Regions from separate parts of the Cupriavidus sp. FW305-26 genome, predicted to be linked through region 2. Evidence: predicted binding sites of a transcription regulator. Region 2 holds the regulator's gene; the other holds the start of a gene.
What was found. The regulator NrdR, encoded in region 2, represses ribonucleotide reductase genes. The targets are predictions, from matches to a motif close to CACNANATNTNGTG.
Positions count from the first base shown of each region.

Region 1: the regulator NrdR is predicted to act here: its motif matches at 1,548-1,561, upstream of AC3WQZ_RS19045 (ribonucleoside-diphosphate reductase subunit alpha).

Region 1 covers NZ_JBYTAH010000034.1:43,615-54,668, reverse strand. The annotation lists gene AC3WQZ_RS19045 (ribonucleoside-diphosphate reductase subunit alpha) at 1-1,322, opposite strand, end outside; gene ampD (1,6-anhydro-N-acetylmuramyl-L-alanine amidase AmpD) at 1,818-2,435, opposite strand; gene AC3WQZ_RS19035 (sigma-54-dependent transcriptional regulator) at 2,432-4,057, opposite strand; gene AC3WQZ_RS19030 (sensor histidine kinase) at 4,083-6,188, opposite strand; gene AC3WQZ_RS19025 (PP0621 family protein) at 6,185-6,487, opposite strand; gene AC3WQZ_RS19020 (cytochrome C assembly family protein) at 6,494-7,432, opposite strand; gene ffh (signal recognition particle protein) at 7,574-8,968, shown strand; gene AC3WQZ_RS19010 (hypoxanthine-guanine phosphoribosyltransferase) at 9,025-9,567, shown strand; gene AC3WQZ_RS19005 (LysE family translocator) at 9,615-10,229, opposite strand; gene AC3WQZ_RS19000 (LysE family translocator) at 10,348-11,001, opposite strand.
Region 2 covers NZ_JBYTAH010000022.1:18,912-29,965, reverse strand. The annotation lists gene AC3WQZ_RS14430 (pilus assembly protein) at 143-748, opposite strand; gene AC3WQZ_RS14425 (PilW family protein) at 742-1,647, opposite strand; gene AC3WQZ_RS14420 (type IV pilus modification PilV family protein) at 1,644-2,036, opposite strand; gene AC3WQZ_RS14415 (GspH/FimT family pseudopilin) at 2,165-2,707, opposite strand; gene AC3WQZ_RS14410 (type IV pilin protein) at 2,698-3,153, opposite strand; gene AC3WQZ_RS14405 (pilus assembly protein) at 3,134-6,991, opposite strand; gene AC3WQZ_RS14400 (pilus assembly PilX family protein) at 7,027-7,635, opposite strand; gene AC3WQZ_RS14395 (PilW family protein) at 7,632-8,666, opposite strand; gene pilV (type IV pilus modification protein PilV) at 8,668-9,297, opposite strand; gene nrdR (transcriptional regulator NrdR) at 9,430-9,897, opposite strand; gene glyA (serine hydroxymethyltransferase) at 10,054-11,054, opposite strand, start outside.

The DNA of each region.
Region 1 (11,054 bases), on a different contig from region 2:
ACGGCCACGGCGGTGTCGTTGACCACCTTCAGGAACGGGACCACGCCTTGCGACTTGCCGTTGGTGCCCTTGATGTGCGAGCCGAGCGCGCGCACGTTGGTCCAGTCATTGCCCAGGCCGCCGGCGAACTTGGACAGCAGCGCGTTTTCCTTCAGCGCTTCGTAGATGCCTTCCAGGTCGTCGGAGACGGTGGTCAGGTAGCACGACGACAGCTGCGAGCGGCGGGTGCCGGAGTTGAACAGGGTCGGCGTGGACGACATGAAGTCGAACGACGACAGCAGCTGGTAGAACTCGATGGCGCGCGCTTCACGGTCCTTCTCGTTCAGCGCCAGGCCCATGGCCACGCGCATGAAGAAGGCCTGCGGCATTTCGATGCGGGTTTCATCGATATGCAGGAAGTAGCGGTCGTACAGGGTCTGCAGGCCCAGGTAGTTGAACTGGAAGTCGCGGCCGGCGTCCAGCGCGGCGCCCAGGCGGGCCAGGTCGTAGGTGGCCAGTTGCTCGTCCAGCAGCTCGGCTTCGATGCCGCGGGCGATAAACTTGGGGAAGTACTCGGCGTAGCGGCTGGACATCTCGGCCTGGGTCACTTCGGTGCCCAGGATTTCCTTGCGGATGGTGTGCAGCAGGATACGGGCGGTGACCTGGCTGTAGTCCGGGTCCTTTTCGATCAGGGTACGCGCGGCCAGGATGGCGGAGTCGTACACCTGCGTCATCGGCACGCCGTCGTACAGGTTCTTCAGGGTTTCCTTCAGGATCGGCTCGGCGCTCACTGCGTTGCCAAGGCCGCTGCAGGCGTTGTCGATCAGGTCATGCAGCGCGGCGATGTCCAGCACGTGCGTGACGCCGCCATCGGTCACGTTGACCGAGATGCCGCCCTCCTGCACGCGGGCCACGGCCTGGGCGTTGGCCTGGGCGCGCTCGTCCTTGCGCTTCTCGCGGTACAGCACGTAGGCGCGGGCCACTTCATGCTCGCCCGAGCGCATCAGCGCCAGTTCCACGTGGTCCTGCACGTCTTCGATATGGATGGCGCCGCCGTTGGGGCGGCTGCGCACCAGTGCGCGCACGACGTTGTCAGTCAGTTGCTCGACGATCTCGCGCACACGCGCGGACGCGGCGCCCTGCCCGCCGTTCACGGCGAGGAAGGCCTTGGTCATGGCAACGGCGATCTTGGACGGCTCGAAAGCCACCACGGCGCCGTTGCGTCGAATGATCTTGTGATCCGGGTAGTTCGTATTGGCGGCGTTGGCGGGGGTCTGCTGCGCGGTCGGTGCAATACCGGCGGCGGCGCCACCCGTGGTGATTTCGTTCTGGGCCGTTTGCATGAGAACTCCTGTTTTTACCCTGGAAATAAGAGACAAAAGAGTCCCTGGCGAAATGCGGCGAAAAGAACGTCCCTCCCGGCGTGAGGTCGGGGGCGGACAGACTGCCTTTACGTGAACATTTCGCCAGGGACTCTTGTGATTCGCTGGCCTTAGCGGGCGGTTTCGAGACGATGCACGAACTTCGTGATCCCTGACTCGCCCTTGGGGCCGGCTCCCCGGTTTGACTACTAGATATAGTGTGTGATGCGTGAAACTGGGCTAAGTATAGTGAAACGAATCCGAATGACCAGTCTTGACAAGCGCTTTTTCGGGGGCGGTGGCGCCGATGCGGCAACGCCACATGCCCGCAAGCCTAGTACTCGCAAGGGTTTTCGTCAGACCGTTCGCAACTGCACATTTCACAAAAATTTTTTTGATTGTTGCGACGTTGCGATAGCCCCACCCGGAGGTGGGGCATGTGCGCCGGAACGGGGCGCACGGGGATGGGGAATGAGGTTAAGGATTCGTCACCCGGCCAGCCGCGCCAGGGCACTGGTAGGGCAACATGCCGGGCGCCAGGCCTGCCTGCGTGGCGAAGCGCGCCCAGTCGAAATGCGGGCCGGGATCGGTCTTACGCCCCGGGGCAATGTCGCTGTGGCCGGCAATCGCGCGCACCGGGTAGGCGGCCAGCAGCGCGGGCACCAGCGCGGCCACGGTGTCGTACTGGGCCAGGGTGAACGGCAGGTCGTCGCAGCCCTCGATCTCGATGCCGATGGAGAAATCGTTGCAGCGGGCGCGGCCGAAGAAGTCGGACTGTCCGGCGTGCCAGGCCCGCTGCGTGCACGGGACAAACTGCACCAGCTCCCCCTCGCGCGTGACCAGGAAGTGCGCGGACACCTGCACCTGGTGGATGGTGGCAAAGTACGGGTGCTTGTTGGGATCGAGCCGGTTCTGGAAGAAGGCCTCGATGTCGCCGCTGCCGAACTGGCCGGGCGGCAGGCTGATGTTGTGCAGCACCACCAGGTCCACCGGCATGCCGGCCGGGCGCTCGTCAAAGTTTGGTGACGGCACGCGGCGCGCGGCGGGGACCCAGCCGTCGGCCTCTGGCAGATAGCGGTGCTCGGGCTTGCTCATGACGTGCCCTCGCCTTCCACGGTGCTGCGTTCGGCGGCGTCCATGGCCTCGCGGATGCCCAGTTGCTGGATACGGTAGCGCAGCTGGCGCAGGTTCAGGCCCAGCAGCGGCGCGGCCGCGGTGCGGTTGAAGTTGGTCTGCGCCAGCGCCTGCAGGATCAGCTCGCGCTCCACGGCTTCCAGCCTGGCTTGCAGGTCGATCGGGAAGACGATGCCGCGGCAGGCGCGTTCGGCGGGATCGCCGGCGGGCTCGGGTTCGGGCGCGCTGGCCGGGGCCGGCACCACGGGCGGCGGCTCTGCCGGGGCCGGCGCGGGCGCGGCGGCCGGCGGCACCGGCGCCCACATGCCTGCGGCGCCCCAGGGGGCGGAATAGTTGGTGGGCGCCATCGCCGGCGCGGGGGCATGCATCAGCCCGGCGCGCTCGGCGCCGGCGTCCAGCGGGCCCAGGTCGGCCAGCTCGATCTCTTCGCTCTCGGCAAAGGCGTAGGCGCGCTCCAGCAGGTTCTCCAGCTCGCGCACGTTGCCGGGGAACGGATAGGCCACCAGCCGTTGCAGCGCCGCCGGCGACAGCCGCTTGGGGCGCGGGTCGCCGTAGCGCACCGCCAGGTGGTCCAGGATGGCGCGCGCCAGCACCGGGATGTCTTCACCGCGCTCGCGCAGCGTGGGCATGCGCAGCGCCAGCACGTTCAGGCGGTAGTACAAGTCCTGCCGGAACTGCCCGGCCGACACCATCGCCGCCAGGTCCTTGTGGCTGGCGCACATCACGCGCACGTCGACGGCGTCTTCGCGGCTGGCGCCGATCTTGCGCACCCGGCGCTCCTGCAGCGCGCGCAGCAGCTTGACCTGCATCGGCAGCGGCAGGTCGGCCACCTCGTCGAGCAGCAGCGTGCCGCCGTTGGCGGCCTGGAAGAAGCCGCCGCGCTCCCCGTCGGCACCGGTGAAGGCGCCTTTGACATGGCCGAAGAACTCGGACTCCATCAGGTTCTCGGGGATGGCGCCGCAGTTGACGGCGATAAACGGATGCGCGGCCCGGCCGCTGGTCGCGTGGATGGCGCGCGCGGCGCGCTCCTTGCCGCTGCCGGATTCGCCGCTGATCACCACCGGCGCCATGCTGCGCGCCAGCCGCGACAGCGAACGGCGCACCTCCAGCATGGCGGCGGAATGGCCGGGCAGCAGGGCGGCGGCGCGGTCGGCGGCCTGCTCGGCCGCGGCGGCTTCGGCATCGGTGCTGTCGCGTTGCTGGCGGCCCAGCGCGTTCAGCACCAGGCTGCGCAGCTGCTCCAGCGATACCGGCTTGGCGATGTAGTCGAAGGCGCCGGCCTTGAGTGCTTCCACGGCGTTGTCGGCGCTGCCGTAGGCGGTGATGACCGCCACCGGGATGCGTTCCGGCGCGGCCGACAGCTGGCGCACGATCTCGATGCCCAGGCCGTCGCCCAGGCGCATGTCGGTCAGCACCAGGCTGTAGCGGCGCTGCGCCAGCTTCTCGCGCGCCTCGGCGAGCGAGCCGGCCAGCACCACGTCATGGCCCATGCGGCGGATCGAGATGTCCAGCAGCTCGCGCAGGTCGGCCTCGTCGTCGATGACCAGGATGGGATCGGGCGCTCGGGACATTCGGGGTGGCATGGGGTGGTGGCTGGGTTGGGACAGGTCAGGCGGCGGCCGCATCGGCACTCTCGATGCGCAGCGTCAGCACGAAAGCCTTGGCCGGCAGTGTATCGCGCGCGGCGGCGGCCAGCATGCCAGTGCGCTCCAACAGCGCCGGCAAGGCGATGGCGCCGTAGCGCACCTGGGCGTCATTGGCGCCGCACAGCTCGCGCGCCATGAACAGGCCCAGCCCGGTGCCCTGGGCGTTGCTGGTGAAGAACGGTTCGAACAGGCTGCGCTGGTGCTCGCGCGCGACTTCGGCGCCGTCGTTCCAGACGATCAGCTCGGCATGGTGCTGGTCCAGCGCATGCGCCAGCAGCCGGATCGATCCCGGCAGCCGGCTGCAGTAGCGCCAGGCGTTGTCCAGCAGGTTGCCCAGCACCTGCTGCAGCTGCGAGGCGTCGAACACCACCGGCTGGGCCACGTCCACGGTCAGCCGGATGGCATTGGCGTTGATGTCGGCCCGGCCCGCCGGGCGGGTCTCGCCGGCGCGCGGGCGGCGCGAGCGCATTTCGGCGCGCCAGCGCTCGACGATCTCGGGCAGCGCCTGCGCCAGGTGCACGGTGCTGCGGCCGGTGCGCGGGCGGCGCGACATCTGCAGCACGTCTGACACCACCTGGTCCAGCCGGCGCACGTTGTCGTTGATGATGCGCAGCAGGCGGGCGTCGATATCGACATCGGCGCCGCCATGTTCTTGCGCGGCAGGGTCGCGCCGGCCGGAGTCTCCCAGCAGCTCGCTGGCCTGGCTGATTGCCGCCAGCGGGTTGCGGATCTGGTGCGCGATGCTGGCCACCAGCCGGCCCATGGCGGCCAGCTTTTCCTGCTGCACCTGCTCGGCGATGCGTTCCCAGCTTTCGATATGGACCAGCACGGTGTCGCGCATCTCGTTGCGCAACAGGGCCTCATCCTCCTGCGACCAGGCCATGGCCTCGTTCTGGGCGATGGCCAGGCGCAGGCGGCCGGCGGCTTCGGGCGACAGTTCGCTCCAGGCGGCGGTATCCAGCGTGGCCGGCACGGTGCGGCCATGCGCCATGGTCGAGCGCAATCCTGCCAGCCCCGGCAGCACAAAGCGCAGCCGCAGCCGGGTGTGCTGCATGGTGCCGTCGGCCAGCGCGGTGCCGGACGCCATCGGCAGCAGCTGCAGGATGCGCGGCACGTCGTCCTTGCTGTGCAGCCAGTCGCGCAGCATCTCCATCAGCGGCTGCAGGCGCGGGATGCGGCGCAGGTCGAACAGCACTGCTTCTCCGCCCTGACCTGCCGCACCACCCAGCCGGCGCGAGTAGATGCGCTCATGCGGCTGCACGCCCAGCAGCACCACCGCCGCGGGGTTGGCGGCCACCACCGCGCCGTTGGCGCGCACCAGCATCACGCCGTCCTGCATGTCGTTGACCATGAGCCGGTTGACCAGCTGCTGCAGGCGCAGCTCCTGCTCGCGCGCCAGCGCCAGGCGCTCCTGCGCGATCTGGCGGTTGGCCAGCATATACATCAGCAGCGCCGCGATCATGAACACCAGGCCGAACAGGCCCGAGCCCAGCAGGCCGGCATCGGCCTGGCGCAGCAGGATGGTGTGCATGAAGGGCCCGCTCATCACCACCAGCGCGGAGATCGACGCGGCAAACAGCGCGAACAGCAGGCTGGTCAGTGCGCCGGCTTCCAGCGCGGGCAGCAGGAAGATCATGGCCAGGCCCTCGGCCTGACCGCCCCGCCCCAGCACGCTGAAGACCAGCGCCAGCAGGGCCAGGTCGGCCAGCACCTGCACCCGCACGCGCAGATGGAAGTGCCGGCGCCACAGCGTGCCGGCCAGCATCGCCACGGCAATGCCAAGATAGGGCACGGCGATGGTCATGGCCGCCGCGTGCTCGATGCCGCCCAGGCCCCCGAGGTCGAACGGCACGGGCGGGATCGCATTCGTGATGGCGGTGACGGAGGCCGGCTCGCCGCGCCGCATCAGCGCAAAGCCGACCAGCAGCAGGCCCACGGCCACGCGGGTCCAGCAGAAATAGCGCAGCAGGCGCCAGTGAAAGTCAGGCGGTTCGGGCTGGCGCCACAGCTGGGCCAGGCCGCGCCAGGCGTTCAGCCGCTGCCAGCCCGACGACGCCGGCTCTGTCATGGGCGGGGGCCGCTGCTGCTGTCGCTGCCCTCGGCCCGGCTTTCGTCAGGCAGGTGGCTGCGGCGGCAGTAGTGCAGGCCGCGCCAGGCAATGGCCTCGCCCTGCGGCAGGTGCACGCCGCACTGGGCGCACTGGACCATGGGTTCGGCGGTGGCGTCGGCCGGGCCGGCGGCGGCAGTGCGCTCGCTGGCCTCGCGGGCCTGGCGTGCGCGGTGTTCAGCCAGCCGCGCCTCGGCGCGGGCGCGCAGCCACCAGATGACGCCCAGCACCACGGCCAGCAGGATCAGGATACGTGCCATGGGGAATCAGAGACGATGCAGGACGACTTCAATCACGAAACGGCTGCCGACATAGGCCAGCAGCAGGATGCCGAACGAGGCGATGACCCAGCGCAGCGCCACCTTGCCGCGCCAGCCGCGGAAGATGCGCCCGGCCAGGATGCCGCCGAACATGGCCCACGAGATCAGCGCGAACACCGTCTTGTGGTCCAGCCGGAAGGCGCGGCCGAACAGCTCTTCAGAGAACAGCAGGCCCGAGGCAATGGTCAGCGTCAGCAGCACAAAGCCGGCCCCGATCAGCCGGAACAGCAGCTTCTCCAGCGTCAGCAGCGGCGGCAGCAGATCAAGCCAGCGGCCCAGCCATTCGCTGGGTTGCTGCTCCGGCGGCCGCGCCGGCGCGTGCCGGAAGCCATGCAGGCGCCGTTCGGCCAGCAGCATCAGGAAGGCGTGGAACGCCGCCAGCGTGAACAGCCCGTAGGCCACGTTGGCGATGATGAAATGCAGCTTGAACAGCGGCCGCGCCGCGTAGCCCAGGATCTGCGAGCCGGGGAAGGCCAGCGGCATCAGGCTGGCCACCAGCGCCACCGGGATCACGATCAGGCCCAGCCCCGCCAGCGAGAAGAAGAAGCTTTCGATCCAGTAGATGCCCACGCCCAGCCACAGCATGGCCGACAGTGCGAAGGCAAAGCCGAACATCATGCGCTCGGCCGGAAAGATGGTTTCATGCAGCAGCATGCCGTGGCTGGCCAGCGCCGCCAGCATCAGCACGTGCCACCAGGCCGGGCGCCCTTCGCCGTGCGCGCCGCCCGCCGGGGGGATGGGGCCGCCGCCGGCCACCAGCACGGCCGAGGTCGCCCCCCCTGCCGGGCCGGCAGCGGTGGCAAGGCGTGGGTGGCGCGTGGCCCAGCCGTGAAAGGCCAGGCCGCAATAGAGAAGTGCCGTCAGGGCATACAGTACAATCACCATTTACGCAGTTTACCTTAGTGCCCACGGACGGTGGCGGCCCGCTTGAACCGGTGTAACCGGTGTTCCAGGCCCGCCCCGTGTGCAAGACTGCCTCCGATTTCAGCCCCGAGCCCTGCTCCGACTTCTCCCCCGATTCCTGCCATGCTGGACAATCTCACTCAACGCCTGGCGCGTGTGGTCAAGACCATGCGCGGCGAGGCGCGCCTGACCGAGGCCAACACCGCCGAGATGCTGCGCGAAGTGCGCCTTGCCATGCTCGAAGCCGACGTGGCGCTGCCGGTCGTGCGCGAATTCGTTGCCCGCGTGAAGGAAAAGGCCATGGGCGAGGAGGTTGTCAGCAGCCTCACCCCGGGCCAGGCCCTGGTCGGCGTGGTCCAGCGCGAGCTGACCGCCGTGATCGGCGGCGCCGACGCGGCCAGCGGCAACAACAAGGAAGCCGAGCTGAACCTGGCCGTGCAGCCGCCCGCCATCATCCTGATGGCGGGCCTGCAGGGCGCCGGCAAGACCACCACCGTGGGCAAGCTGGCCAAGTGGCTCAAGGAAAACAAAAAGAAGAAGGTGCTGACGGTCTCGTGCGACGTCTACCGCCCCGCCGCTATCGCCCAGCTCAAGACGGTTTCCGAGCAGGTCGGCGCTGACTTCTTCCCGTCGCAGCCGGACCAGAAGCCGGCGGACATCGCCCGCGCGGCGGTGGACTGGGCACGCAAGCACTACCACGACGTGCTGATCGTCGACACGGCCGGCCGGCTCGGTATCGACGAGCTGATGATGCAGGAAATCGCCGCCCTGCACGCCGAGCTGAAGCCCGCCGAAACCCTGTTCGTGGTCGACGCCATGCTGGGCCAGGACGCGGTCAACACCGCCAAGGCCTTCAACGATACCCTGCCGCTGACCGGCGTGGTGCTGACCAAGCTGGACGGCGATGCGCGCGGCGGCGCGGCGCTGTCGGTGCGCCATATCACCGGCCGCCCGATCAAGTTTGTCGGCGTCGGCGAAAAGCTGGACGGCCTGGAGCCCTTCTACCCCGACCGCATGGCCCAGCGCATCCTGGGCATGGGCGACATCCTCGCGCTGGTCGAGGAAGCCCAGCGCGGCGTGGACATGGAAGCGGCCGAAAAGCTGGCCAAGAAGATCAAGAAGACCGGTGACTTCGACCTGGAAGACTTCAAGGCCCAGATCGGCCAGATGAAGAAGATGGGCGGCCTGGGCAGCCTGGTCGACAAGCTGCCGGCGCAGTTCGCCCAGCAGGCGCAGGGCGCCAACATGGACCAGGCCGAGAAGCAGGTGGCCCGCATGGAAGGCATCATCAACAGCATGACGCCCACCGAGCGCGCCAAGCCCGAGCTGATCAAGGCCAGCCGCAAGCGCCGCATTGCCGCGGGCGCCGGCGTGCCGGTGCAGGAAGTGAACCGCCTGCTCAACCAGTTCGACCAGATGCAGTCCATGATGAAAAAGCTCAAGGGCGGCGGCATGATGAAGATGATGCGCCAGATGGGCGCGATGAAGGGCGGCATGAAGGGCCTCTTCAACCGCTAGAATCCGTCCGTCGCACCCCGACTTGCCTCCCCCCGCAAAAGAACAGGAAAGACATCATGATGAGTGCCGTACAGGCCCGCGAGCTGTGGGCCAACTCCGAGGAAATCGTCTCCGCCGCGGAAGTCCAGGCGTCGCTGGACCGCATGGCCGCGGAAATCACCGCCAAGATGGGCGATGCCTTCCCGCTGGTGCTGTCGGTGATGGGCGGCGCGGTGGTCTTCACCGGCATGCTGCTGCCCAAGCTGGCCTTCCCGCTGGAGTTCGACTACATCCACCTCTCGCGCTACAACAACAAGACCGTGGGCGGCGAGATGCAGTGGCGCGTGGCCCCGCGCGAGTCGGTCAAGGACCGCGTGGTGCTGGTGCTGGACGACATCCTGGATGAAGGCGAGACCATGGCCGCGATCCGCGAGCGCATCATGGACATGGGCGCCAAGGAATTCCACGCCGCGGTGCTGTGCGAGAAGACGCTGACCAAGATCAAGCCCATGCATCCGGACTTCTGCGGCTTTGCCGTGCCGGACCGCTATGTGTTTGGGTGCGGCATGGATGCCAAGGGCTACTGGCGCAACCTGGACTCGATCCGCGCGCTGGTTTGATCAGTTGAATACAGGCACCCGCCCGGGTGCCTGCCCCGGCGCCATCCTCAGGCGCCCAGGATCGGCCACAGCGAGGCCAGCAGCAGCACGGCCATGCCGATATTGAAGGCGCGCAGCACCCGCGGACGCGCCAGCCAGCGCCGCAGCGCCGAGCCGCACAGTGCCCACATCGCCACGCTGGGCAGGTTCACCACCCCGAAGATCCCCGCCAGCAGCAGCACGTTGAGCCACAGGTTGCCGTGCAGCACATAGGTGCTGCACGCGCCCACCGCCATCACCCACGCCTTGGGATTGACCCACTGGAACGCCGCCGCGGCCCAGAAGCCCATCGGCCGCTTGACCTGCTGGTCCTGCACGCCGCCGGCCGTGGCCAGCTTCCACGCCAGCCATATCAGGTAGACCGTCGCCACCACGCGCAGCACCTGCCAGGTCCACGGGAAGGCGTGGAACATCGATCCCAGCCCCAGCCCGACCAGCCCCACCATCAGCGCAAAGCCAATGCTGACGCCGAGCAGGTGCGGCACCGTGCGCACGAAGCCGAAATTCACGCCCGAGGCGAGCAGCATCGTGTTGTTGGGACCGGGGGTGATCGACGACACCAGCGCAAAGCCGGCAAACGCGGCAAAAACACCGGTTCCGGCGGCGAGTTGGGATACTTCCATGACTGACTCCAGGGGCGTTCAGATACATTCAGGGAAATCAGTCTACGGTCAGTTAGCGGTACAGTACCGGTACAATTTTTTCGATAAATACCGATACGGGCCAGGCCTGCTGGCTGGTTCAGCGCAGCGCGTGCCAAGCGATGGCAAACGCGAGCAGCCACAGCACCGCACCCGTGATCCGCTCCACCCATCGCACCGAGCGCCCGAAGCGCGCCGCCACCGCCGGATGCCCGATGCCATGCGCCACCAGCAGATCCCAGCCCAGCACCACGGCAAACATCCATGCGCCGTAGGCGAGCTGCACCGCAGGCGGAGTGCGGCTGGCGGCAAGCACCGAGAACAGGCTGGCATAGAACAGCCCGTTCTTGGGATTCAGGACGGCGGAAAGGAACCCGCTGGCCAGCTGGGTGAGCCACGGCGCGGGCGCGCCGCCGTCCGCTGCGGGAATGGCCACCGTGCCGCTGGTGCGCAGCAGCCGCCAGCCCAGCCATGCGAGGTAGGCGCAGCCCGCCCACTGCAACGCCGCGAACAGCAGCGGATGGTCGCGCATCGCGGCAAATCCGGCCAGCGCCAGGCCGATGAAGACGCCATTGCCCAGCGCGATACCCAGGCATACGCCGCTCGCGCGCCGCGGCCCGTGCACCAGCGCGCTGCGCACCACCAGGAAGAAATCCGGCCCCGGGCTGAGCAGCGCCAGCGCGTGCGCGCCGGCCACCATGGCGAACTGCTGCCAGGGCAGCGTCCGCGCGCCGAGATCGAAAGCCATGTCCATGCCGACCCTCCGTGAAGAGCCGGCAGTGTCGTGTACCGGGATGTCGGCGGTCT
Region 2 (11,054 bases):
GCGAACAAGCGCCCGGTCCATGGATATGCGCCCGCCGTGGTCCGGTAAGCCAGGGGCAGCCGACCTGCTTCGGATCCGGTGGCGGCAGACGCTGGTGCAATGGCGATGGCCAGGCAGGCGGAGGCAACGGCAACGAGGCGATTCACGGCTGGATCACGCTCTGTAGCACGGCACGTACGGCACGGCTGCGGCCGAAGCCGATGGCCGTGATCCGGATCCGTGGTGCCGGTGTGGTGGCGGAAGGGGCATCCGGAGTGCTGTAGCCGGACGGTGCTTCGTCCAGGATCTCGGCGACATACCGCGGCAGTTCGCGCGTGCCGGCGGCACCCGCGGGCAGCACCGGCAGCGTCGCACCCGAGAAGCGGCCGAATGGCACGCCGACGGCGTCCGCGCTGGTGTCGGCCAGCAGCCAGGGCTGCCACACGGGTGGGCCCGTCACCGCTGGCCGGCACACGCCAGCCTGCTGGCCGCTGCCGCAGTGTCCCGGTGCCGGCCAGATGCCGAGCCGGCCCATCATGTCTTGCGATATGGCGGCCGCAAGCAGGTCCGACTCGGCATCAAGCAACGCGACCTCGGCGGCCCGGAATGCGATTTCGCGTTCGAGCTGCATGACGGCAAGTTGCCGCGCGGACAGCAGCATGTGCAGCGTGCCGGCAGCGGTCAGCACTACCAGCAGCAGCATCGTGGCGCAGAGCAGCAGCGTGACGGCGCCTGCATTGTGGCGACATGGAAGGCGGCGGGCTAGCACAGCGTTTCCTGGCAGCGTGGCGCATTGCGCAGCCGCACCGTGGTGGCGAAGACACGGCGGGCGGTGCCGGCCTGCGACGGCGGCACCGGCGCCAGATCGCCGGCGGCGGTGCCGGGTGGGTCGGCGTCTTTGCCCGGGCTTGCCGCTGCCGAACCCGGGCGCTCGCCGCGCACGGCAATGGCAATCTGCACGGCCACCACGCGATGCCAGGCGGATTCATCCAGCGAGTGGATCGCGGATGCCGTCTCGAAGCGGTCGGCCCGGCCGTCGCCGTCCGTATCCAGGCCGTAGCGCACTTGCAGTGATTCAACGCCGCGGACCAGCGCGCCGGAGGTCCAGCCAGTGCCGTCGATCACGCCACCGCGGCGTGCCGGGTAGCGGCACAGCAGTTGCGGCACGCCATCGCTGCCCGCCGCGACATAGATCAGGTTGGCTGCGACGTAGCCACTGTGCGCGTCAGCACCGGCCACGCGCGCGGCGACGGCGTAGCCGCTGCAGTCGGTCATGGTTTCATCCGGCTGCGACGGCGCAGCCGGCAGGCCGCTGCCGCTGAAGCGGACCAGCAGCGCATCGCTGCGGCCGACGCCAGCCCTGCCGCAGGACGGCACCGCACCGATGGCAGGCTGACCGCAGTCGTCGGCGCCGCTGACGGCCGGCGGCGCAGGGTAGGAGGTGGCGGGAAGGGGCTCGCCGGGCCAGCCGGACTGGCGCAGCAGCGCGGCGATGATCGTCAGGGCGCGCTGGCCGCGCTCTTCGAGCAGGATGCGGTCGGTGGCGGTGAGGTAGGCGGTACGAGTGGCATGGAATGCCGCAACGGCTGCCGCGGTGACGATCAGGCCGAGTATCAGTCCGACCAGCAGCTCGACCAGCGAGAATGCCCTGGATGCGTCCCGCCTCATGGCTGCATCCACAAGGCGATCGCGGGTATGCCGGCCTGCCCGCCAAGCCGTCCTGCCATGATCAGTGGCGAATCTTCCGGGCACGGAAACGCCGGGTTGTTCCCGCACCGGCTCGACCAGAGGTCTGGTCGCCCGCTTTGCAGTGCCGGCTGCGCTGTATCCAGCTCAGCCATCTCCACGGCAAGGCGGGCGGACCGGGCCAGCGCGTCGAGTTCGCGCAGCTGGGCCAGCGCCTTCGGCGCCAGCCCCATCATTGGCATCAGCCCGGCACCAAGCACGATCAGCGCGCACAGCGTTTCATGCAGCGCGAATCCCGCGGGGCGGCCGGCGCAACGCGGTCTGCGGCGCGGGCGGGCAGGTGGATGTGCTGGCTTGCGAAGATCCGGCATGGGCGGTCACCGAGACTGGCAGGGACCGTCAGACTAGCTGTCGCGAGCAGGCGAATACGTGCCTAAGCGTGGAGGATTTGCGGAATGTTGTTTCGGTCTTCCCGGGAACAGCGACCAGGCAGCCTCGCCTACTGACACACCGTGGCTTGTGTCGGCACGGGCGCGCATACGCGGACCCTGCCCAACTGGCTGATATCGATGAGCTTCTGGTTGCCGGTGCCCAGTCCCATCAGCACCTGGGCAGACTGCATCGCATCTGCCAGCGTGCGGGTATAGCCTACGGGCGAGTAGGAGAGGACCCCCGACTGCGGCGTGCTGGAGAATGCTACGGTCAATCCCTGGGCGGAGGGGACATGCTGAACCAGCACGGCTTGGCCCGTGCAGTCCGCGTTTCGATTTGGGTTCAGGCAGACAGTCCAGCCGTTGCGCCAGTCATTGCTGACGGGCGCCACGGTGACCCAGCTATTGCGCGATAGCGCACTGGCCCGTGCCAGGGAAAGCGACGAAGCCAGCGCGTCTGCTTCAGTGGCAAGCGTGTTGCGCTGAATGAAGGAGGTGTAGGCGGGTGCCGCCATGCCGGCGAGGATGACCAGCACGACCAGCGTGACCAGCAGTTCGATCAGCGTGAATCCGGTCTGGGGTCGGGGGGCTTGAGGGCGCATCACCAGCATCCCTGGGGCAGGTTCGCGAAGGCGGCGACATGGTTGATCAGCACGCCGCGCTCGCCGGTGCTGCGCAGCAGCAGCGTGCCACAGCGGTTGTCGGCGATCGTGGGCGTGGCGCTGACCTGCACGCATTCGTTGAATGCCAGCCCTGCGCACGCGCCGGATGCAATCGCGTAGTTGCCGCTTTCCGAGGCTTGCGGGAAGCCGCGCCAGGCGCGCGTGCTGTCGGCGGGGTCGACGTAGGAGTTGGCCTGTGCGTAACGACGCTCCAGCGCTTGCATGGCCGTCATCAATGCAGCCTTGGCTTCGGTGCGGCGCCCGCGGGCAACATGTTCGACGTAGTTGGGATACGCAATGCCAGCGAGGATGCCAAGGATGGCGATGGCAATCAGCATCTCCATCAGCGTGAAGCCGCTGGCGTGGCGACGCCAGTCACGGTGGCAGCGCTTCATTTGCGGCTCCGAAATTGCGAATCTCGCGCCAGCCAAGGCGCCCGGTGGTGGGGTGCCCCCCGTCGGTGGCTGTGTTGCCGGACACAAGCGGCCTGCTGGACAACGACGCGCCTGCGCTGCGGCCGCCACCCGATGCGCCGAACGAGAACACGTCGATGAACTTCAGCGTAGTGATCTGGCCGACGGCATTGCGTTGTGGATCGACCGTGGTCTTGGTCTGGATCAGCACTGGCGCACCCAGGATGCCGAAGGTGGAGAGATCGCCGGTCGATGTCCCCGTGGCGGGCATGCCGGTCAGCGCATTGATCTGATAGCGGCCGCTGTTGCTGGAGGCGCCGCAAAGATCATCGCCGGTCATCAGCGAGTTGAACCAGATCTTTCCGTAGGCTGGCACGAGTGCGGTGACCTGGCGTTCTCCGTTGCCCGGGAAATCAAAGTACCACCCCGCCTTCTGCCCAGTCTTTGAGCCGAGGCTATAGCTGCGTGACGAATATTCGTAAGCGCCCTTGCTGTTACGGGTCAGGGTGACCGGGTTCAGCATGCTGCGGTCTGCGATCGACTGGGAGCCTCCCGCATCGTAGATGCCGTACATGGCGTTCCGGGTCAGCGTGCCGGTGGTGATGGTGTCGGCAGGCTCCAGGTACTTCCCGGTGCCGAACACCACCATGTAGCCGCCGGGCGCGTAGACCCATTTGGGCTGGACCGTGATCGGTTGCGGCTTTCCGCTGGCATCGCGGGCCTGGAACAGCGGCCGGCCGTAGTTGCCGCCGCCGTAGTAGGGCAGGGCCCCGGCAGCGTTCCAGGTGGATGGGCCGCCATTCAGGATGAACTTCCAGAGGCGGCCCTGGAGGTCGCCGGCGTAGGCGGCGACGGTCTGCCCGTCGGTAAGCCGCACCAGCGCCGGCGAGCTCAGCCCGTTGGCAATGCCGGCGGTGACGTCCGCCGCCATCGAGATCTTCCAGTAATTGACGCCCAGTTGCCACGGCGTCCCGGCCGGCTTGTCCAGTGCCACGATGAACAGCACCGAAGGCGCGGCCGGATTGCTCGCGCCATCCGCATCGTTGGCATTCAGGCCGTTGCCCGTCATGGCAAACCACCTGTACACAGGCTTGTTGTCGGAGTCCTTGCCGGCAAACAGCTTGACGATCTGGGGCGGCGACATGACGTTGCCCATGTCGGCATCATCCTTGTCCGTGAACTCCCACAAGACATTGCCGGATCCGACGCTGGCGGGATCGCTGACATTCAGCGCAAAGAGGCCTTGCGCGCCGCCACCCATGCCAGAGACCAGCACGGTCTGCCAGGCGTTGCCGACCCGGGCTTCCGCCACGGCAGGCGTGGCGTCCACGTACGGCCGATGGATATAGCTCGGCGAGGTCAGCTGGACCAGGTTGGCGAACACTGCGTTTGGCACGTAGGCAAACAGTTCAGAGCCATTGGCCGCATTGAAGGCGTGGAGCATGCCATCGTTGGCGCCGATGTAAACTGCGGCGGTACGCTGGCTGTGGGCCTTGTAGAAGGCGGTGTAGTCGCTTTCGGCGATGGTGCTGGACGGGGCCGCCATGTAGACGGGGCCCGAGTTGACGATGTCGCCCAGCAGTGAGTCGCGCAAGCGCATGGTCCCCGTGCTGCCGGTGGATTGCTCCTGGCTGCGCTCGCCACGCAGATAGCTGAGCCGGCTCTGGGCCACGGTGTCAGTCTCTGTCGGCGCGAGCTTCAGTGCGGCCTTCTGCGCGGCGTTGAGGGATTTCCATTCGAAGGTGGCGCCCGCACCCGCGCCGGTTCCTGCATTGTCGGCCGTGCCCGACGGGACCCAGGTCAGCAGATTGCGGGCGGCGGTGCGGGCAGTCAGCACCTTGCCGGCCTCCCAGGTTTCGGTACTGGAGATCTGAACGCCGGTGTCGGGATCATTGGTCACCGCCAGTGCCGAAAGGCGCCCGTTCCATCGCTGGTCGAATCCGGGAGTGAACAAGAGGGTGTCGCTCGCCACCTGGGAAGAGGTCAGTGCCACGCCAGACAATGTGCCGGCCGCGTTGACGATTTGCGCGAAGACCTTCTTGATGGAAGCGATCATGGCGGCCGGCTGCCCGGCCAGGAACCAGTTGGCGGGGACGTCGGATCCGCCCGACGATTCCCATTCGGCATTGCTGGTGACGGTGGCGCCGCTGGCCCCCTTGGTGCGGAACGGATTGCCATCACCATTCTGGTCGTCAAAGCCGCCGTATTTTGCCGCCAGGTACATCTGGCTGCGGCGCTGTTCGTCGCCGACGCTGCCGTTCCCGTTCTCATTGACGTCGATGCTGAACGTGGTGACGCGCAATTCCGGCATATCGGGGCGGAAGCCGTAGGTATGGGCCCAATACGCGACGCCGGCCATATAGTAGGTGCCGTGGCCGCTGGAGCCGGTGTCGGCGCCAGCCAGGTTGGCGAGCGAGGTGTCGGGGCGGCTGTTGCCGGATGTTCCCGAACTCTCGAGATCGGCCACCGCCTGCGTCCAGGTCGTGACATCGAAGCTGTACTTGCTGTATTTCGATATCGCGTCCGCCGGCCGGGCCGAGTCGTTGGCAGAGACCGGCTTGCCACCGGAGAGGTAAGTCGTCCTGGTGTTGCCGGGAATGTAGCGGTCCCAGTGCGTATTGATATCGGCAATGGCAAGGACGTAGTTCTTCTGGCAACTGGCAAGGATGGGGTCTGTCCATTGTGTGTAGACCGGAAATCCATCCTTGTAGGCGCTGGCGTTGTCGATGGCTTCGGGCGTTGGTTGCCGGCCTTGCAGGTAGCGGATGCTCTCGTAGTAGAGTTCGCCGACCGGATCCAATGACTTGTAGGCGCCGGAACGCCCGAACTGATTCAGGTAATTGATGACGCCGCTGATGTTCTCTGACGCGCTCTCGGGGTTCTGGATGAATACGCCGTCGTCATCCCATTCCCGGCGCAGGTTGCTGGCTTGGTTGAAATTGCTGTCGACGGTGTTCGGCCCCACATACTTCAGGGGCGCCCGCAAGACACCGCCATAACGGGTATTGGCGCTGTCGTTCAGGTAGCCAAACGCGCCAAAGCGGACCTTGTCTGCATTGCGCTGCATTTCGCCAACCGGCTTGTACCCGGTGCGATACAGCTTGCAGAGATCGGTGCGGGACCTGGCTTCGCTTGCATCGCAGACTTGCACCCGTACCAGGTAGGTGCCCTGGTTCCTGTACTTGCCGGGGCTCGAGCAGCTGGCGCCGGACTCGGTGCTGTCCCCAAAGAACACCTTGTTGCCACATGAGGTGATGTACAAGGTCCTGCTGCTGAAAGGCGTGACCGAGGACGCCTTGTCGTAGGTCTTGCGGGGGAAGTAGGAGTTGCTGTTGAAAAAACTCTCCTGCAGCACGGCACGTTGCAGGATGGTCTGTGTGGCGGAGTCGACGACGCGGTCGCCCCCGGTCAGCGCGTAGCGCAGCATATCGATGGCCGAGGCCGTGGCCCAGTTCATGAAGTTGCCGCTGAACTGGCCCGTGCATGTGTGATCGGCCGTGTTGGCGTCGCCGGCAATGACAAAATAGCCATTGCTGGCGCTTCCGCTGTAGTTGTAGCACTTGCGCGGATTGAAGTAGCCAATGTATTCCGTGGTCGGCGAATACGTGCCGGAGCGATAGGCTGCCCCCACCGTGGGGAACTCCACCGAGAGCGTCAGCAGCAGGTTGGGATGGATATTCTGGTTGCGGCCGTACAGCGGCGCCTGCGCGAGCTTGACGGTCGCGAGGCTGCTCTGTTCCGTTGCGGCAAGCAGCGGGCCGGCGGGCAGGCTGAGAAGCGCAGCCATTGCCGCGAAAATGAATTTCCGGATCCGGCTCATTTGCCGTGCTCCGCGACAGGCATGGACGTTGCCATTCATTCCCCCTTCCGGTAGTACGACTGCAACATGACCCGGGTCGCCGGGTTAGCGCCAAAGCCGACGGCCGTGACGCGGAAGATGTATGCGCCCTCGCTCGCGCCTGGCGACATGTCGCTGATCGGCTCGATGATGTAGCGCGGCAGGGCGGCAGGCAGCAGCCCGCCTGTCGCGGTCGGGAACCTGCGGCCGGTGAAGGTGCCGTAGGCGGTGGTGCGTGCGTTGGCGCCCGTCTGGCTGAAGTCAACGGCAAGCCAGTTCGGCGTGCCGTCGAGCACCGGGTTGCACAATCCCTGGAAGGGTGAGGCGCCTGTCACGCCCGTATTGCAACCCGCCACGAACGGCAGCACATTCATCGTGGTGCCGGAGAAGATGGCCGACCGGCTGGTTGGGGCGGAAACACCCTGGATGTCGATTTCCGCATCCAGCAAGGCTGCCTCGGCCGCTTGCTGAGCCAGGTCCCGGTCGCGCTGGTTCGATGCCATGCGCTTGCTGCCAATGGCCAGCCGGGCACCGGCGATGGCGATGACGCTGATGATCAGCAGCATCACCAGGGCGGTGATCAGCGCGATGCCACGCGGGTTGGGGTGCGCGGTGCGGGCGTTCATGTCGGCGAGCAGGTGGTGCAGGTGGCCATGTTCCGGAGCTGTACGGTGACGGTGTACAGGCGTCGCATGCGCTGCAGTTGCGTGGCCGGCGTGAAGGATGTGTCGTTGCCCGGCGAGCCCGGGAACAGGCGCCCGAACAGGCGCAAGGTTGGCGGATCCTGAGGCGATGCGCTGGCGGTATCGCCCATCAGCACCATGGCAATCTTTATGGCGACGACGTTCTGCCAGGTGGTGGGCAGGGCCAGCACCTCGGTGGCCGACAGGAAGCGGTCCGGGGTCTGGTCGAAATTCGTATCCATGCCGTAAAGCACCTGGAAGACTTCAACGCCTGAGATCAGCGAAACAGCCTGGTACGCCGTGCCGGCCGTGAGGATTTCCTTGTTGGCGGCGTCCCGTGGACGATAGCCGCACATCAGCTGAGGCATGCCGCCGGCATCGTTGCTGACATAGAAGACCGCCATGCCGCGCGCTAGGTCTGCGTCTTCCCAGGCCTGCGGCTCGGCGACGCCATTGCCGGAGCAGTCGATCATGCTGTTGTCCGGGACGGTGCGGTCCTGCTGCGTGCCGGAGCCGAAGAAGCGGACCTGCAGCACATCGCTCTTGTTCACGGCACCCGCTTGGGCCGGACACGCGAGGTTTTGCGCCGGATTGCCGAGATCTTGCGCGGGGGCGCCGCAGCTGTCGAGGCCGCTGATGGTCGGCGACAGGCTCGTGGTGGTGAGCATGACGCCTCCGGGGCTGGGCGCGGGAGGCCCGCTGGCGCCGGGAGAGGCCGCGGCGCTGTTGCCCGCATAGTTGCTCCACGCGGCCTGGCGCACGATCCGAACCACGGTATCCACCGCAAAGCGGCCTTTCTCATCCAGCGCAGTGGTGTCATCGATGCTGTTGTAGTTGGCTCGTCCGGTCAGGTAGAGCGCCGCGGCAGCCATGATCAGGAGCAGGCTCAGCGTCATCGCCACCATCAGCTCCACCAGCGACAGCCCCAGTTGACGATGCCGGCCGGCGTTGAGATACGTCCTGGCGTTCCGCATGTCAGTTAACCGTGCCCTGCGTGGCCACGATGACCACCTGGGGGCGCGTGCCCATGTCGGACATGTCGACCCGTGCCGCGACGGTTCTGGCGGCAAGCCGGGAGATCCAGCCGATCTTGATGACAATCGGTGCGTCGTCCGCGCGGCCAGTGGCCGATGGCGTGCATCCCCATGAGAAGCCGGTGGCCTGGTCGTAGGCGACCATGTCCCGGCAAATCACGGCGCGTCCGCCAGGCAGGCCTGTGCTGACACGCTCCCAGAACTCGGCGACATCGAAATCCGCCAGTTGCTGCGCGCACCCGGCCGCCGTGCCCGGGCAGGCGATCGCGTACGGGCTGTTTGCTGCCGTGAGCGCGGGCGGCTGCCCGGTGGCAGTGTCGATGAAGTAGCGGTTCGGGATGATGGCTTCCGCCGCCGCGCCGGTTTGCGAGACGGCCGGATTGGCACGCATGCGCTCGGCCATCTCGGTGGCCAGCTGCATGGCAGTGGTGTCGTAGGAAGCTTGTTGCGTGAAGCGGGATGAATTCAGCAGCAGGCTGGCGACGCCGAGCACGCCAACCGCCAGAACGACAATTGCCACCAATGCTTCGAGCATGGCAAAGCCGGCTGCCCCGCGGCAGCGTTGACCCATTCTGACCCCCGTCAAAAGACGTCCGACTTCGTTAACTTCTTTTTTTGGTCTGCAATCCCGGGCCCTTTTAATATGCGACAGCGGGCCTTGCGGAAATGCAACGGGGATTAAACAACGATTTTGTTACTTTTGCTACCCCTTCCGGGGGGTGGACGCCGCAAACTCATCCAGCACGTCGCGGAATTCCGACACGTCCTCAAAGCTCCGGTACACCGAAGCAAAGCGGATATACGCGATCTTGTCGAGCTTGCGCAATTCGCGCATCACCAGTTCGCCGACCTGGCTGCTGGGGATTTCTTTCTCTCCCAGTGCCAGCAGTTTTTCTTCGATGCGGGTGATGGCTTCGTCGATGGCTTCGGCCGAGACCGGGCGCTTGCGCAGCGCCAGGCGCATGGAATCCTTCAGCTTGGCGCGGGTGTAGTCCACGCGCGAGCCGTTTTTCTTGACGATGGCGGGGAAGAACAGCTCGATCCGCTCATAGGTGGTGAAGCGGCGGTCGCAGGCTTCGCAGCGGCGGCGCCGGCGCACGGCATCGCCGTCTTCCGACATGCGCGTGTCGAGTACCTGGGTATTGGAATGACCGCAAAAGGGGCATTTCATGCCGGACCACCTTCAGTTGAACCCCGTCGCCTTGTCCGTGTTGTCGTTCTGCGGAGGCGGGGCGGGTTGGCGAGGCCCGCAAGCCAGTGCCCGAGGACGCCGGCTTGCGGAGCTGCCGGCCGCTCATGCGGAATCCGCATGGGCGGCCTCGATGCATCAGCCGTAGACCGGGAAACGCTTGGTCAGGGCTGCCGCCTGCTCGCGCACGCTGGCGATATTGGCGGCGTCGTGCGGGTTGTCCAGTACATCGGCGATCAGGTTGCCGACGATGCGGGCTTCTTCTTCCTTGAAGCCGCGCGTGGTCATGGCCGGCGAGCCCAGGCGGATGCCCGAGGTCACGAACGGCTTTTCCGGATCGTTGGGGATGGCGTTCTTGTTGACGGTGATATGCGCCTCGCCCAGGATGCGCTCGGCTTCCTTGCCGGTGATGTTCTTGGCGCGCAGGTCAACCAGCATCACGTGGCTTTCGGTGCGGCCCGAGACGATGCGCAGGCCGCGCGCGATCAGGGTCTCGGCCAGCACGGCGGCGTTCTTCACCACTTGCTGCTGGTATTCCTTGAACTCAGGCGTCAGCGCTTCCTTGAAGGCGACGGCCTTGCCGGCGATTACGTGCATCAGCGGGCCGCCCTGGATGCCGGGGAAGATCGCCGAGTTGATGGCCTTCTCGTGCTCGGCCTTCATCAGGATCACGCCGCCGCGCGGGCCGCGCAGGCTCTTGTGCGTGGTGGTGGTGACGAAGTCGGCGTGCGGCACCGGGTTCGGGTAGACACCCGCGGCGATCAGGCCGGCGTAGTGGGCCATGTCGACCATGAAGTAAGCGCCGATCGACTTGGCAACCTTGCTGATGCGCTCGAAGTCGATGCGCAGCGCGAAGGCCGAGGCGCCGGCGATGATCAGCTTGGGCTTCTTCTCCTGGGCCAGCTTTTCCAGCGCGTCGTAGTCGATGTCTTCCTGGGCGTTCAGGCCGTAGCTGACCACGTTGAACCACTTGCCGCTCATGTTCAGGGCCATGCCGTGGGTCAGGTGGCCGCCTTCGGCCAGGCTCATGCCCATGATGGTGTCGCCCGGCTTGAGCACGGCGAAGTACACGCCCTGGTTGGCCTGCGAGCCCGAGTTGGGTTGCACGTTGGCGGCTTCGGCGCCGAACAGCTGCTTGA